Regions from separate parts of the Synechococcus sp. PROS-9-1 genome, predicted to be linked through region 1. Evidence: predicted binding sites of a transcription regulator. Region 1 holds the regulator's gene; the other holds the start of a gene.
What was found. Region 1 encodes NtcA, which controls nitrogen genes in cyanobacteria. Its sites were predicted from a motif close to GTANCNNNNGNTAC; they were not measured.
Positions count from the first base shown of each region.

Region 1 (7,228 bases):
GCTGGTGGCCATAACGGCCTTAAAAGCACCATTCAGCATCTCGGCACGCAGGATTTTGCGCGTCTGCGGATTGGAATCGGTGCACCCGGACAAAATCCCAGTGAGCGCAAGGCACGAACGGTGTCGCACGTGCTGGGAAGTTTCAGTCGTGATGAGGAGCTCCTTCTCGACAAGGTTCTGTTGGAGGTCGTTGATGGTTTGGAGAGGATTCAGCGGCAAGGTCTCGATCTGGCAGGGAATCACATCAATGGGCTTCAGCTGGCTCCCACCAGCACTGAGGCGTGATGGCAGCGCTACCCGTTACTACCGCCCATCTGCGGGTTCAACGCCAGAGTTTTGCGGATCAATGTTTGGAAGGAGACGTCCGGGCCGGAGGCTTCAATTGGCAGTTCAGCTGGTTTTTTGATCGTGGTGAGCTGAGTGTGGAGCCCTCTCTGGGGCGAGCTTTGATTCAAGACGCGCTCCTGCGTTTTCTTGTGAAATCTGACTATGACCTTGAGCCGGGAGGGGACTACACCTTCACGGTGAGGGCCCGGTTTTGAGGGGATCGGGACCTGGCCATTGCAAAGGCCGATCTAAATAATCTTCGAGGATCACGAGTGCGGCGATGGCGTCGAGATCGCCATATGGGATGCGCAGGCCCGCAGGAAGCAAGCGTTTCCAGCCCCGTGAAGGCCATAACTGCCAGTAACGCTCTCGGGCTCGCAGGGTGGTCCCGGTTTCGTCCACGACGCGGACCTTCAGGCTTGAGGGAAGTTGTTGTTGCCAGATCGTGCTGCTGGTGCCATCACCGATCACCAGCTCATCAATCTGAGCTGACGTCCCCTGAGCCTCCTCCATCCAGGCGCGAAGCTGCTCAAGGACCTCAGTGCTGGGGATCACCCTGCCTTGAAGCACGGTGTTCGTGGCGGTGTCTGCTAGCAGCAACCCACATTTGCTTCGACCGGGATCCAGGGCTACGACGCGTTTCATTGGCTGAGGCGCAACTGAATGGCGATCGGATCTGCCGTTTCGCTGCGCCGTAAAGCGACCGCTTCCAGCGCAGTGAGTCCTCCGTTGCGGTCGATCAGCTCTTGGCCAAGCGCATTGATGGCACTGCCATCAAATTGCAGGCCCTTGCTGAGAGAACCGCGTCTTTGCACCTCGGCCAAGGTGGAGGCAAGGAGAAGGTTCAGTCGGTTGCGTACGGCTTCTGGGTCACGTTCATTGCTCGCGAGGGTGGTGCGGGCTAACACCTCACCCTCCCTGGTTACCGTGACATTGGGGCGCACTTCAGGGAAGGCGTACACAACGGTTTCGCCAAGGAGCACATTGGCTGCTGAGCGGATGTTCACAACCCAGGTTCCAGGTTTGCGAATCGTTTGCTCCAAGCGCTGGATATCGGGTCGAGGAACCAGCAGGAGCTGGCGCTCAACCGGTTGGCCAGGAAGCACTTTTTGATAGGCCTGAAGATTGGCGTCTCGCAGTAGCTGATCAATGACCGCTTTTGCCTGATCGGGGCGTTCGAGCTTCAGGGTCGCGGTGGCAAGTGGCTGACCGCTGCTAATGGCGACGTTTCCGCGCCGCAGCGCTAAGAGAGAGTCTTCCAGTTGATTGAGTTCCTTCTCGCCACTACGAATTTGCGAGCGCACGGCCGAGAGTTCCTGCTCGGTGCGTTGGATCTCAACATCTTTCGCATCCACGTCTTGGCTCAATCGCTGCCGCTCCTCTTCTAAGGATCGGGTTTGTTCCTGGAGGGGCTTGAGGGTGCGACGCAGTTCTGCCGCTCGCTGTTGGGCCGTTGTGAGCTCTTTGCCGGCTTGCTTCTGAGCGCGTTTGCTTGTTTTGAGGTCGGCGCGACTGCTCCGCAATTTGGATTCGAGAGCATTGAGTTCAAACAGGCCGACCCTCAGCTGCCGACTCACCAACAGCAAGAGTCCAAGGGAAAGCGCACTAATCAGGCTGCCCGTTAACACCGTAATCACCACTGCCGTGCGCTTCGGACGCAGTCCAAGCAAGCTCAGCCGAGCTTTCCCTACGCGAGAGCCAAGGCGGTCTCCCAGAGTGGAGAGCACGCCTCCAAGCACAAGCAAAGCGAGAAGTAGAAACCAACCGGTCACGGAGAATGAAGGATCAGAGTTCGGACGTGAGCTCCATCTTCACCTGAATGGTCAGCTGAACCGTTTGGCTAGAGCGATTGGATCGAGAACAGTGATCTTTTTGCGATCGATATCGACAAGGCTCGATGACTTGAGGTCCCCAAGGAGACGAGTGATTGTCACGCGTGTGGAACCGATGGCCTCGGCGATGGCTTGGTGTGAAAGGCGTAGGTCGATGGTGATGCCACGTTGACCAGGCACGCCGAAATCTCGACACAGCACCAGCAGAAAACTCACCAGCCGAGATGACATGTCCCGATGGGTGAGGGTTTCGATCATCGTTTCGGTCTGAAGAATCCTGCTGGACAGACCCTGCAACAACAGCAAGCCAACACTGGTGTCAGCTTCGATAGCCTGCCGAACAGATGTGGCTGGAGCCGTCACCATCTCCACTCTTGTGAAAGCGATTGAGTGGTAGAAGCGATCAGAGCGGTGACCTGTTAGTAACGACAGAACCCCAAACAAACTGTTTTCACGTAACAAGGCAACAGTGATTTCCTCTCCAGATTCGTAAACCCTGGAGAGGCGGACGGCACCTCGTCGAATGAGATAGACCTTTTCAGCAGGGTCGCCAGGGAAAAAGATGGTTTTCCCACGCTCCACCATCTCGGTATTGGCACCATCGAGTCCCCGAATAACGTCTTGAAGGGTGCGGCTGGCTGGAACCGAGGGGCTTCCGAAGTTCGAGCCCACCGGGCGAATTGTTGGTGGTGCGTAGCGGCTGAAGCCGCGGCTGACCTCGCCCATGGTCCCTACTCGTACTTCGGGATGCTATGGATCAGCCCCTCCTGCTCATGTAGCAAGGAACACGAAACTCCGCATTTTCACCTAGCGGAGAGCGCCGTTCTTTGATCGTTCATGATCTGCTTCAGGCCAGGCTCGGCTAGGTCAAGAAGGGCATTGAGCTGGTCACGGCTAAAAGGAGCTCCTTCCGCAGTGCCCTGCAGCTCCAGCAAATGCCCTTCTTCGTTCATCACGATGTTGAGATCCACATCGGCTTGGCTGTCTTCGCTGTAGTCGAGATCGAGAAGGGGGCGATTGTGGATCACGCCAACGGAGACGGCGGCCACCTGGGATTGGACAGGGTTGGTGTTGAGGACCCCTTGTTGAACAAGACGCTCACAGGCGCGTTGAAGCGCGACCCAAGATCCGCTGATCGCAGCGGTGCGGGTGCCTGCATCCGCCTGAATCACATCGCAATCGATTCTCAACGTGTTTTCGCCGAGAGCTTCCATGTTGATGGCTGCGCGCAGGCTGCGGCCGATTAGGCGCTGAATCTCTTGGGTGCGTCCGCTCAATTTGAGCAGTTCTCTGTTTTGACGCTCCGGAGTTGATCCAGGCAGGAGTCGGTATTCGGCGCTGAGCCACCCCTTGCCTTGATCTTTGCGCCAGCGAGGCACCCCTTCTTGATGACAAACGCTGCAAAGAACAGCGGTGCGTCCGCTGTGGATGATCACTGAACTCAGGGCAAATCCCATGGGATCCCAGCTGATCGAGAAGGGGCGAAGGTCGCCCGGCTGACGTCCGTCATTGCGAGAGGTATCGGTCATAAGCCCAGGGTGCGGAGGTGCTTTGAGCCTGCCAGTTGGCTTGGCACACCATGGATGGTGTTAAAACACTTGTGCATTCGATTTTCACCGCTAGATTCATCCACATCCGGATTTGCCGGACCTCGGCGAATGTGATGACCATCAGCCTCAGCCCTCTCCATCATTCCCGTGAGCCGCGCACTGGTGACCACAGGACTCTCGAGCAAGCAGGGCTTCGAAGACTTCCCTCAGTAGAGGCTCGTCCACCCCTGCGTTTGGTAGCTCCAGAAGGGCAGCTCCAGGTGCATACCGCCTCATTTCGGGGGAGCTTTTCTGGTGTGCTGAGCCAGGCGCTGCGGACGGCAGGCCTGGGTAGCAATGTCTTGATCGCCCAGTTCCTCAAGGGTGGTGTGGGCCAAGGGCCCGAGAGCCGCCTCACCCTGTGCGATCGACTTCGATGGTTGAGGCCTTCCGTGACGGAATGCCTTTCAGAGGAAGCTTCTAGCCGCGATGATGAGGTCAAGGAGGCTGTTCAGTCGGTCTGGGAGATCTGCAAAACCCATCTCTTGGAAGGCACGTTGGACCAACTCGTGCTGGATGAGATTGGCTTGGCGATCGAGCTGGGCTATCTGAGCCATGAGGATGTCTTGTCGGTGTTGGAGCAAAGGCCATCAGCCATGGATGTGATCGTGACGGGGCCGGCGATCCCTGCAGAGATGATGGAGATGGCTGATCAAGTCACGGAATTGCGTAGAGGTTTCTAATGCTGAAGAACGATCGCTGGATTACGGATCAGGCTGATGCAGGGATGCTCGAGCCTTTCCAAAATGGATTAGTGCGCCATCTAGATCCGGATCAACGGAAAAGTCCGGTTCTTAGTTTTGGCTGCTCTTCTTATGGGTACGACTTGAGGCTTTCGCCTAAGGAGTTTTTGATTTTTCGCCATGTTCCTGGCACGATCATGAATCCCAAGCGATTCAACCCTGACAACCTTGAATCAACCCCCATTCATCATGACGAGGATGGGGACTATTTCATCCTTCCGGCGCATTCGTATGGCCTCGGTGTTGCCCTCGAAAAGATGCGAGTGCCACCCAACATCACGGTCATTTGTCTTGGCAAGAGCACCTATGCCCGTTTAGGCATCATTGTGAATACGACTCCGGCAGAGGCTGGCTGGGAAGGTCATCTCACCTTGGAATTTAGTAATAGTTCTGGTGCTGATTGTCGTATTTACGCCAATGAAGGGATCTGCCAGTTGTTGTTTTTTGAAGGGGATCCTTGTGAAACCACCTACAGCGACCGACAAGGTAAATATCAGCATCAACCCGAGCGGGTGACGCTGGCCAAGGTTTAAATCAAGCTGAATTCAGAGATGAATGATGATTGTTAATTCCTAAAATTGTTTTTAGGGAGCAAGCCGGGCTTTATGCAATCTTGTCTTTTCGTACCAAGTTGCAAATTCTGGAGTCCAAGCTTTGAGATGGGGCCACATCAAATCGCAGAGTTCGCGGATTTCTTGCTGGGCATCGAGCTTGGCGCGTAGATCCATGAAATGCAGGAAGGCCCTGAGCGTGAAACTCACCACGAAATGTTGCCTGTAATCGAAGGGGAGGATGCCGCGAGCATGTTCTTCCGCAAAGCCCGCCTGAAGCAATTCCTGATACCGCTCGGCGCTGATTTTGCAGTGGTTTAAATCTTTTTGGCGTTCAGCCTCGCTGTAGAGGTATTTCTTGCCCTTGCGGTCGCTGTACTCACCAACGGGGCGCAGATAAAACACCTCTTCGAGATCGAGTTCTCCAAGTGCAGCCCTACAGATGCGATCGCCTGTGTAGCGCATGGATTGAACATCAAAACTGACGCCCACCCGGTGCGTCCGCGCCTGTTGCATCACGGAATGAGGAAACCAGCCCACGTTCAACACAATCTGGGCATGCTCCATGGGCCCGTAATGCCCCCGTTCTCCCGCTAGGAGGCGTTTGACGCAGATTTCGCCTGCTTTGGTCTCATCCGGCCATTGCTCGCGATCGCCCGCGACGAAGCCCTCGCTGTAGTCCTGGTGCATTCCCACATACACGCACTGTTGCGGATTCGGGGTTGCGGCAATCAGGTCAACTCGAAAACGAGAGTCCATTGGTGTCGTCTGCGATGAACTGTTCATGCTTTGTCTAGCTGTGGCTGCGGGGGCCTGGGCTTGAAACCGTCTCAGCAGCGGTCACGCTGCTGATGGAACCAACTCCTGCAAGCTGAGGCAGCGGCTCATTATTAATCAATGCAACCGCCAATGATTCCAGTTGGTCTGCTGTTCTCGCTCCAAGCGAACGGCCGCGCATCACACCGTCGGCTGAAAATAAATTGAGCTGTGGAATCCCTGTGACGTCATACCGGTCGATCAAATCCAGCCAGCGTGGGTTGTCGATATTCACCAGAACAACGTCAAGTTGATCGGCATGATTCTGTTCCGTTTGGAGCATCGCGGGTGCCATGGCTTGGCAGGCCTCACACCAATCGGCGTAAAACTCCAGCACGGTGGGCCGGGAGTTGTTGAGGGCGACCTCAGGATCCAGCGATTGCCTGGCCAGCTGGTCGAGAGGTGCTTCCTGGTTGAGACCGTTGCGCAGCAGAAATAATCCAGCAGCGAGGACCAGTGCCGTCATGAGCAGCAACCCCTTTTGCAAGGGGGTCAGGGTGGCGGGGGCGGAACTGCCGGTCATGCCGGGAAGACTTGAATGGTTTTACTTTGGCAGGCTGTTGGGTGTGTTGTTGCTAGCGTCTGAAAGCCAATTCCGTTGTTGTGATCTGCTTTCTCGCTGATTTCATCAGTCAACCGTTGGCTCCTTGCTGATGTCTCTTCTTCGTTTCCTCGTCCTGCCGCTGCGGGCCCCCTTGCTGCTTGTGCTGTTTGGTGTTGCAGTTTTCCTTGGCCATCACTGGTCGATCGAGAGCGAGCATTTGATTGCTCTGCAAAATGTGTCTCCCGCCCTGTTCTGGACGGTGGAGGTGTTGCAATCGCTCGTGATTGTGCTCTTCTGCACGATGCCAGATCTTCTTCTTCGCCAGCTGTCGTTATTGATGGCCTCTAGCCGGGTGCTCAGCCTGATCACCACCCTTCTGCTTGTGATCATGGTGGGCCTCTATCTGCTCAGTCTGAGCTTGCTTTCCGATGTGTTGATCTTGGCGTCTGCCACCTTGCTGGCCCGTCTGGACCTCACCCGGATCAAGGTGGTGCCTCCACCTCAGGTCATGGCCTTTTGGTTGTCGGCGTTGGTGCTTGTGGGCATCTGGTTGGGTCAGGATCTGCCGAATCCCCTTGCATCAGCTGTCGCAGCGGTCGGGACCTAATCCGAGATAGGCCCAGAGATTTCCTAGTACTTTTTTTGTGTAGAGGCGTGTTTCTGGATAGGGGATTTGCTCGATCCATAACTCGGGATCGTTCTTTAAAGCGGGGGTGACCCATTGGCTGGCGGCGCCAGGTCCTGCGTTGTAGCTCGCAATAGCCAGCACAATGTTTCCTTGCCATTGCTCGAGCAATTGCGCGAGGTAGCGCGCTCCGAGCCTTGC
Region 1 is NZ_CP047961.1:322,424-329,651, forward strand. It holds gene pth (aminoacyl-tRNA hydrolase) at 1-285, shown strand, start outside; gene SynPROS91_RS01545 (DUF3146 family protein) at 285-542, shown strand; gene SynPROS91_RS01550 (Holliday junction resolvase RuvX) at 520-972, opposite strand; gene SynPROS91_RS01555 (DUF3084 domain-containing protein) at 969-2,099, opposite strand; gene ntcA (global nitrogen regulator NtcA) at 2,151-2,885, opposite strand; gene rph (ribonuclease PH) at 2,963-3,688, opposite strand; gene SynPROS91_RS01570 (cob(I)yrinic acid a,c-diamide adenosyltransferase) at 3,823-4,431, shown strand; gene dcd (dCTP deaminase) at 4,431-5,024, shown strand; gene thyX (FAD-dependent thymidylate synthase) at 5,076-5,801, opposite strand; gene SynPROS91_RS01585 (thioredoxin domain-containing protein) at 5,836-6,381, opposite strand; gene SynPROS91_RS01590 (hypothetical protein) at 6,512-7,009, shown strand; gene SynPROS91_RS01595 (transglycosylase SLT domain-containing protein) at 6,983-7,228, opposite strand, start outside.

Region 2 (7,228 bases), 1.1 Mb from region 1:
TGCTCCTGCAAAACGGGAACCAAAGGAAGCGATGCAGGGTCAGCAGCTGAAGCCGTGCCGCTCCAGACAAACAACAAGCCCTGGCCTATTGCAGTGGGCAAGCTCCCGCATTTTGTTCGCTGGGATTCAGAGCGAGCGCCTTCCCCCATTTGAGGAATCGCTTTACACGTGCCTTGTCCATCAAAACTCCAACCGTGATAAGGACATTCCAATTGACCGGACTCGTTGATACGGCCTTCACTGAGAGGCACAAGTCGATGAGGGCACACATCTTTAAAGGCCCTCCAGCTTTCGCCCGGAGCATCCCACCACAACACCAGGTCTTGTTCAAGAAGGGTGAATCGCTGGGGACGGGTTGGGTCAAGATCGCGCGTATAGGCAACGGGCCACCACTGATCACTCCAGCTGGGGGGCATGGTTGCTTCACGACTGACGCCATGATCGTCGGATCGTGATCCGTAACGTGAGAAGGTACGCCGAACGGAGCAAATTGGGCGTTCAGCGCGATGACCATCGGCTCCCACACTCTTAATCAAGACTGAGACACCTTCCCTATGGTTTTGACCGTTTTTTCAATCCTTCTGGCTCTGTTTCATTTCGTCGGGCCGATGCCCACCGATCTGGGCATCCATCAAGGTCAACTGAGTTCATGCGAATCACCCGCACATTGCGCCCGACTCGAGTGGGAGCGAAACGACCCGATCGGGAGCCTGAAGGAACTCGCCGAAGTCATCAAACAAACCCCGCGATCCGAGATCATCGAACAGCAAGCGGACTATCTCCATGCCACGGCAAGCAGTCAGATTTTCGGCTTCGTTGACGATCTAGAGCTCTACGCCGATACGGAACGATCTGTTCTCCAGGCACGCTCAGTTTCAAGACTTGGAGAGTCAGATCTTGGTGTCAACGAACAACGTCTTCGAAGCTTGCAGGCTGCCTTGTCCAATCAAGAGTGATTGAGATCGTGTCGCGTTGAATGTCAAGCGACCACGTAAATCAGTGCAGCTCAAACACATGCAAGGGTCGTCATCATGCACGCTGGCATGGAGCCGAACTGGGCGATAACCGGGGCGCATGGGTAATCCGCTTTGAGTTGTTTTGACGCATCAATGAACTGCTCACCAGTGCTGGCAATCCATTCTGAAATTGTTGTTATCAATTGTTGAGCGATCCGTTTTCATTCAAATCAGTTGGGCGGCGAGATCAACCGCACTTTGAAGAGCACCTTCAGCCATGCCAAAACCTGGGCCGTCGATCCAATCCCCACAAAAGCCAACAGCGCTGGACTCGCACCATTGCAGGGACGTGGGGAGGGGGTAATCCAGGGGCTGTGACGCGCCCCAGCGCATGACCCCTAAGGAACGGGCCAGGGGAAGTGCCTGAGCCAACTCTGGCCAAGGCAGCAACAGTTCAGTCAGAGCCCTTCGTTGACGTAATTCCTGCTCCACCAACAAACCTGGCTGACTGGCTGGCGTGATCGGGGATCCGTCGTCTAATCCATGGACCACTAAGCCCAGCCTTTGATCCTGCTGACGATGGAGAACAATCCGTTCGATGCCAAATTTTTCTTGGGCTTCAGATGTCAACCAAATTTGCCTCGGCAGATGGTCGGCACAGCGAGGGAATTCGAGCATCAAATTCCAGCGCACCGTTGCACGCATCTCAGCAATTTGCTCGAGTGCAGCGTCCAAGGAGGGATCCACATTCAATGGAACTGCCGAACGCAAAGGAACATCGCGCCAACCCAACATCGCCAGGGAGCGGGGATGGGCCAGAAGATTGCCAGTCACCACTAAAGATCGTGCTCGGAGCTGACCGGACAGACACCACCATCCATTTTCCCTGCGCAAGCTACTGATTCGTTCTCCAAACGCCCCTTGCGTTTTTGAACCTGCAAGCTGCAGCAAAGCCTCCGGCACGGATGCCATGGTTGGCACACCACGAAAACGTGGACCCTGGAGCAGTGGATGATCCGGCGGGTCAACAAGGCAACCCGTCTCACTTAGCCCAACAACAAGTCCTCGGTCGGACTGGACAACCCCCTGCTCAAGAAGAGAATTCCACAATTCAGCGAGACAACCCTGCGGTGGTTGGCTGAAGCTGAAACAAGGTGCTCCATGGTCGAGCCGCCAGAGCAAATCATCACGTCGTCGCCGCGAAGCCGCTCGACCGCCCGGACCACGACCAGCCTCTAACAGCAGAATTGTGCCGTCATAACCACGTTGGCGAAGCGAAGCAGCAAGACCAGTGCCGGCAAGACCAGCTCCAATCACAGCAAGATCAACGTCTGAGTGCTGGGAATCAGCAAATAGGGTCATGCTTGTGAAGCGCCAAGGGCCGCGGGATTGTGTCAAAGCGAATCGTTGGAAACGCCATGACGATTAAGTCTGGGACCTACGGAGAGCCACCGCGTACAGCTCGACGGGACTATGTCGTTGTTTTATTGATGTTGCTGTGGCGCATGCGCTACGACCTACTGCTACTGGCAGTCGTCGGCACTCTGATCTTGAGTGAAACCGTGCCTACAAATTGGCAACAAAGCGGCAGCGTGGTCTCCATTATGGGAATCACGGTTTCGATCTTTATAGGTTTTAGAAATACTCAGGCGATTGGCCGTTGGTGGGAAGCGCGGCAATTATGGGGAGCAATCGTTAACCACAGCCGCAATTGGTCCGACATCCTTACGAGTCTGCTTCCAGAAGAACAATTAGTGAGTACACACGGACGGAATTTAATACGCTATCAAGTTGCCATGGCGTGGCAACTCAATTTTCAGTTGAGGAATTTTTATCATTATGATCTAAGGCGCTTCCAAGACTATCTCTTGGAGAATCTGGGGTTGGAGCCAACGACAACATTAAGGCAATTAGGGCAGGCAAGAGCGAGCGAAATTCGCAAGCTATATGAGAATAAAAGCATCGACGCTCGTGGCCGGGAACAATTAATGAACGTCGCAAATGCCACCGTTGATGCCATCGGCGGCCTGGAGAGAATTAGGAATACCCCATTGCCCGCAAGTTACGACGTCTTTGTACGCATGCTGAGCTGGATCTTTGGGTTTCAGCTCCTGCTGAACTTCAAGATGGATGGAACATCTGTCGTCGGGAGCATCACAGGGATCACATTGTTCCTGGGCTTTTTAATGGCCGAACGCATTGGTGCCTACGTTGAAGGTCCATTCGACGGAGATGGAAGCACATTTGCATTGCCTCTCAATGCAATCTGTCTCACGATTAGCCGCGACTTACTTGGGAATGAAACCGATTCATGTCTCCACCATTTCTCCAAAGACCCTGTTCGCTGGACATAAAATAGTTACCGCTGAAATCAAAAGCCATTAAAAAAGACGGGTGGCGGCCCATCTTTTCAACTTGATTGCAATGAACAGAGATCAAACCCTGACGATGGATTTATCGCATATCCACAGGAGCTGGTCCCTAGGAATCAATACTCAATAATGCATCGGAAAGTGAGATCACTGGTCGAGACGCACTGCTTGTCACTTCAAGAATCCTTCCAATCGAGGCCGGGGTATTCAACGCCTCTACGCAACAACGGGCAACCAGACGCCTTGGGATGGAATCCTTCTCCTGTTGATTAGGACCTGACCAATACACCCCCTCTTCCTTCAGTGATGGCTCTCTTTCGCTAAGACCGCCTGGCCTAATGACCGTCCAATCCAGACCGCTGTGCTCTAACGCTTGCTCTCCAATTCGTTTCCAGACAAGAATCAGACCAAACAAGTTCAGGGGGTGTCGCCAACGACCCGCACATAGAGAGCTCACGAGAATCACCCTGGACACCCCAACTCTCAGACAGCTTTCCACCTGAGAGCGCACGCCCCAAGCATCAACCCGCATCGGGCCTAACAAATCAATCGAAGGCCTAGCACCCGTTGCAATCACTAAGGCATCCACACCCTTTAAGGCTGAATCCAAAGCGCTTGGATCTTGCAAGCTGAGCCGAACTTGCTCAGCCTTGGAGAGGGTATCGGGAATCACCGACTCAGATCTCAACAACAAACGCGGACGGTCTCCATAAGCCATTAACTCCTCTGCAATTCGAAACCCTGTTTTTCCAGAGGCCCCAGAAATCGCAATCATTCGCTGACTCATGTGAAAGCGTTAATAGAATAATTTTGAAATTGATGATAAGGGAGATCTAAGGTGAACCGAACAGCAACGCATCATCATCAACGTCAAAACTGACGCATCAAACCATGAGAACCTCAATAGCTGCAGCAATACTGACCCTTATGAGCTTGCATGCAGGCCAAAGCCAAGCAACAACAGAGTGTGAGCTACTCACAAGAATCATGAATAGCCTTGGCTCAAAAATGAGCATCAATCGCTATATCATCTCAAGCAATGACGATGGTGAAGCCACAAAAGAGGCCAGCAAGGAACTATCAGAGCAAAACAAAAGCTACCGCAAAGCAAAAGCACAATATAAAAAAGCAAACTGCAAGAGTATCTGGGATAAATAACAACTAAATTTATCTGAACATTCCAAATAAAAGCCCGATTGCAGAAGCAACCGGGCAACAAACTAAACCACTCAAAATAATGGGTGTGGGAGCTTGGTTACTTGGAGTAACGAACGCCCCGATAACTCAAAACTGGATGCTGTTGCATTTCAGCCCTGACCTGTTCACGACAAGTGTTGTAATGCTCGTGGCGATAGGTTAGCTCCACACAGGATTTAGCAGCAGAAGGCTGATGGGCTGCGTAGGACTGGCCTCTATAAAGAAGAGTGCTCATGATGTTCTCCGAGAAAGCCCAAGTCCCCGTTCCTTGGCTTGGGCTGGTCTGCGCCTCGCAAAAACGAGGTGAACGATGCAATGCGTAGCGGTTGCTACTGCATAAACATAGTGATTGGTCAAGCAGATCGTCGTTCATCACGATACAAAGACACAAATCAGGATCAAAGAAAGCCATTGGGATGGGTGTGCTCCACTTGCACCACATGACCTTCACCATTCACACGGCAAAGCCAGGGAGCCTTTGCTCGAGGAACATTGACACGTACGGAAAAACCACCCTTATACCTTTCAGTCCCAACGATCTGAAGGGAATCACGGCTGCGCCCAACCTGATTTGAGACCGCGCGAAGACAGGTTGACTCTGCATGCTGGCGCTGATTTCCACCGCCATGGCCAGAGTGACCTTGAATCAAACTTCCGATTAAAGCTCCTGCAAACGCTCCGATTGCAGACCCCGTACTCGTTGAAGAAGGATTGTCATAGCGAGGACTCGGATCGTGCGCGGTTTCTAAACGAACTGCAAGGCGCTGCGCTTGACCTCGATCGTTCCATGCAAAAACATTTCTAGTCCCACCATCACGAAATTGGGCGTTGTGCAAGCCAGAGGATGTTTCAATTTGCAGAGCCTCCTTGGAAGGTCCGCGAAAGCGATAGGTGGAGCCATTTTCAAGCTTGATCACCAACACGGTGTTGCCAGCATTGACCTTTTGTTGACTCAGGCAATGACCCTGAAATTCGACAGCACCGCCACTCATCAATCGGCACACGCCCTGAGCACGAGCAATGGTTTTAGCAGAGACCATTGCAGGACCCGTTTAAAAGTGCAGAGATGAAAGAGTGGCTACCCCAGACACCACAACACCAAAACGAACCAAACGCTTCATATCAGTAAAAAAGATCACCACTCATGGGTAGCAAGACCTCTCGTTCACAGCCAAAAAACCGGTATCAACCAAAAGCCATTGGTTAGCAAGAGATCATGCAACACTTAGGCCCAAAACAGCCATTCTAAATAGCCAATGCGGGAAAAGAAATCAGTCAGATCGACAACAAAAGGCGAACAAAAAGCTGAATCAAAGATAGTTTTTACATGATAAGCTATGATTTGCTAAAGCTCAAATAATCCAAAGTCACTGACTAACAAGCATCGAAGCTTGACAAGGAAACATTGATTTTTTCAGATCACAGCAAAGAGCAACCACGAGAAAAGCTATGCATTTCAAAGCAATGCTTCACGTCATCAAAGGGCTGTTCTTGGCAGCATCCTTGCTGTTGATCATGAGCTGTGAGCCAGGAAATTCGGCAAAGCAGTCCACAAGCGAACATGACACCCAACGCAGCAAGACAGAAAAAACAAAACAGCTTGATCCTGGCCAAACAGGTCCAAATCCTGCCCTCCTACAGGGAAATCAAGATAGCTTTTCGCTCAAAGCTAGGCGTCTTACCAGCAACGGCCCATGGGTGGTTGAATTGTTTCAAGGGAGCGAACGCCTTGCCCGATGGTCTGCCATCAGCGGATACAACACCAAGCCAACGGCTGATCGACGTTGGAGTCCAGGGAATGGAGCAGCTCTACCAATCGGAGATTATCTACTTGGGCAGCCAGAGCCATGGGGAACAGACATCTGGTTGAACCTTCAGCCACAATTCAAAACAGAGCGAAGCGGACTCGGCATCCATCATTGCAATCCAGGAAGTGGATGCCTTTGTATTCCTAATCGCACTGACCTTGAAGCAATTGCCGCATGGGTAAAAGCCACCAAGATCAATAAGTTAACCGTTCAGAATTGAACAACATAAAGACAATGTATCCTAGAAACTAAAGATGCGATAATAATACAGTCTCAACGAAGCTCATAGTAAACACAGATCGCAATCATGGTGAGCACGATTCCCTTTAAAAATGAAAGCCATAGAAGTTGATACGTCGAAAGGCCAAATCTCCTAATCAATCCGTTCAAAACAGATTTATGGAATGCGACAATTCGACCATCTCCTGCTGTATTGAATTGCTGGAGACTTTTAACGCCTGTTTCTGCTAATTTTGCCAATGCGCCGATTCAATTCAATTGATCATAAGCTCAAGCAGATTCCCCACAGAATTGACCGTCTTACAATCGAAACAATTGAATTTTATAGGGAATCTCACGACTTACGCTCCTGAGAATCAAAATAGTTTGATGGCCTACCAATACTGAGACTCACAATCGACCAGCCAGAATTAAAACTTTTCAAGGAAAATCTCCATACCTTAAACATGAGCTGGACTATTGCTAAAGCCTGGACAAGCGTGATGCCCCAGGAGGGCTTCCGGCATTTTCGCCTGATCCTTCAGGGCGGCAAAGGACAATCGCGATGGGTGGAACTGGAAGCAGTGCTTGATTCAAGCGTTCGTCTACGCATCAACTGGAACGAACTCAAGAACCAAGAGCTTTGGACCAGCGGTTGGCAACAGCTTCCACCAGA
Region 2 is NZ_CP047961.1:1,395,731-1,402,958, forward strand. It holds gene SynPROS91_RS07475 (Rieske 2Fe-2S domain-containing protein) at 1-416, opposite strand, end outside; gene SynPROS91_RS07480 (DUF1499 domain-containing protein) at 555-956, shown strand; gene SynPROS91_RS07485 (FAD/NAD(P)-binding protein) at 1,182-2,318, opposite strand; gene SynPROS91_RS07490 (bestrophin family ion channel) at 2,375-3,310, shown strand; gene SynPROS91_RS07495 (SDR family oxidoreductase) at 3,438-4,115, opposite strand; gene SynPROS91_RS07500 (hypothetical protein) at 4,220-4,486, shown strand; gene SynPROS91_RS07505 (DUF4278 domain-containing protein) at 4,584-4,760, opposite strand; gene SynPROS91_RS07510 (hypothetical protein) at 4,924-5,565, opposite strand; gene SynPROS91_RS07515 (hypothetical protein) at 6,017-6,553, shown strand; gene SynPROS91_RS07520 (TIGR02450 family Trp-rich protein) at 7,020-7,228, shown strand, end outside.
Region 2: a site for NtcA is predicted at 4,845-4,858, ahead of SynPROS91_RS07505 (DUF4278 domain-containing protein). Genes of this name have one in related genera too.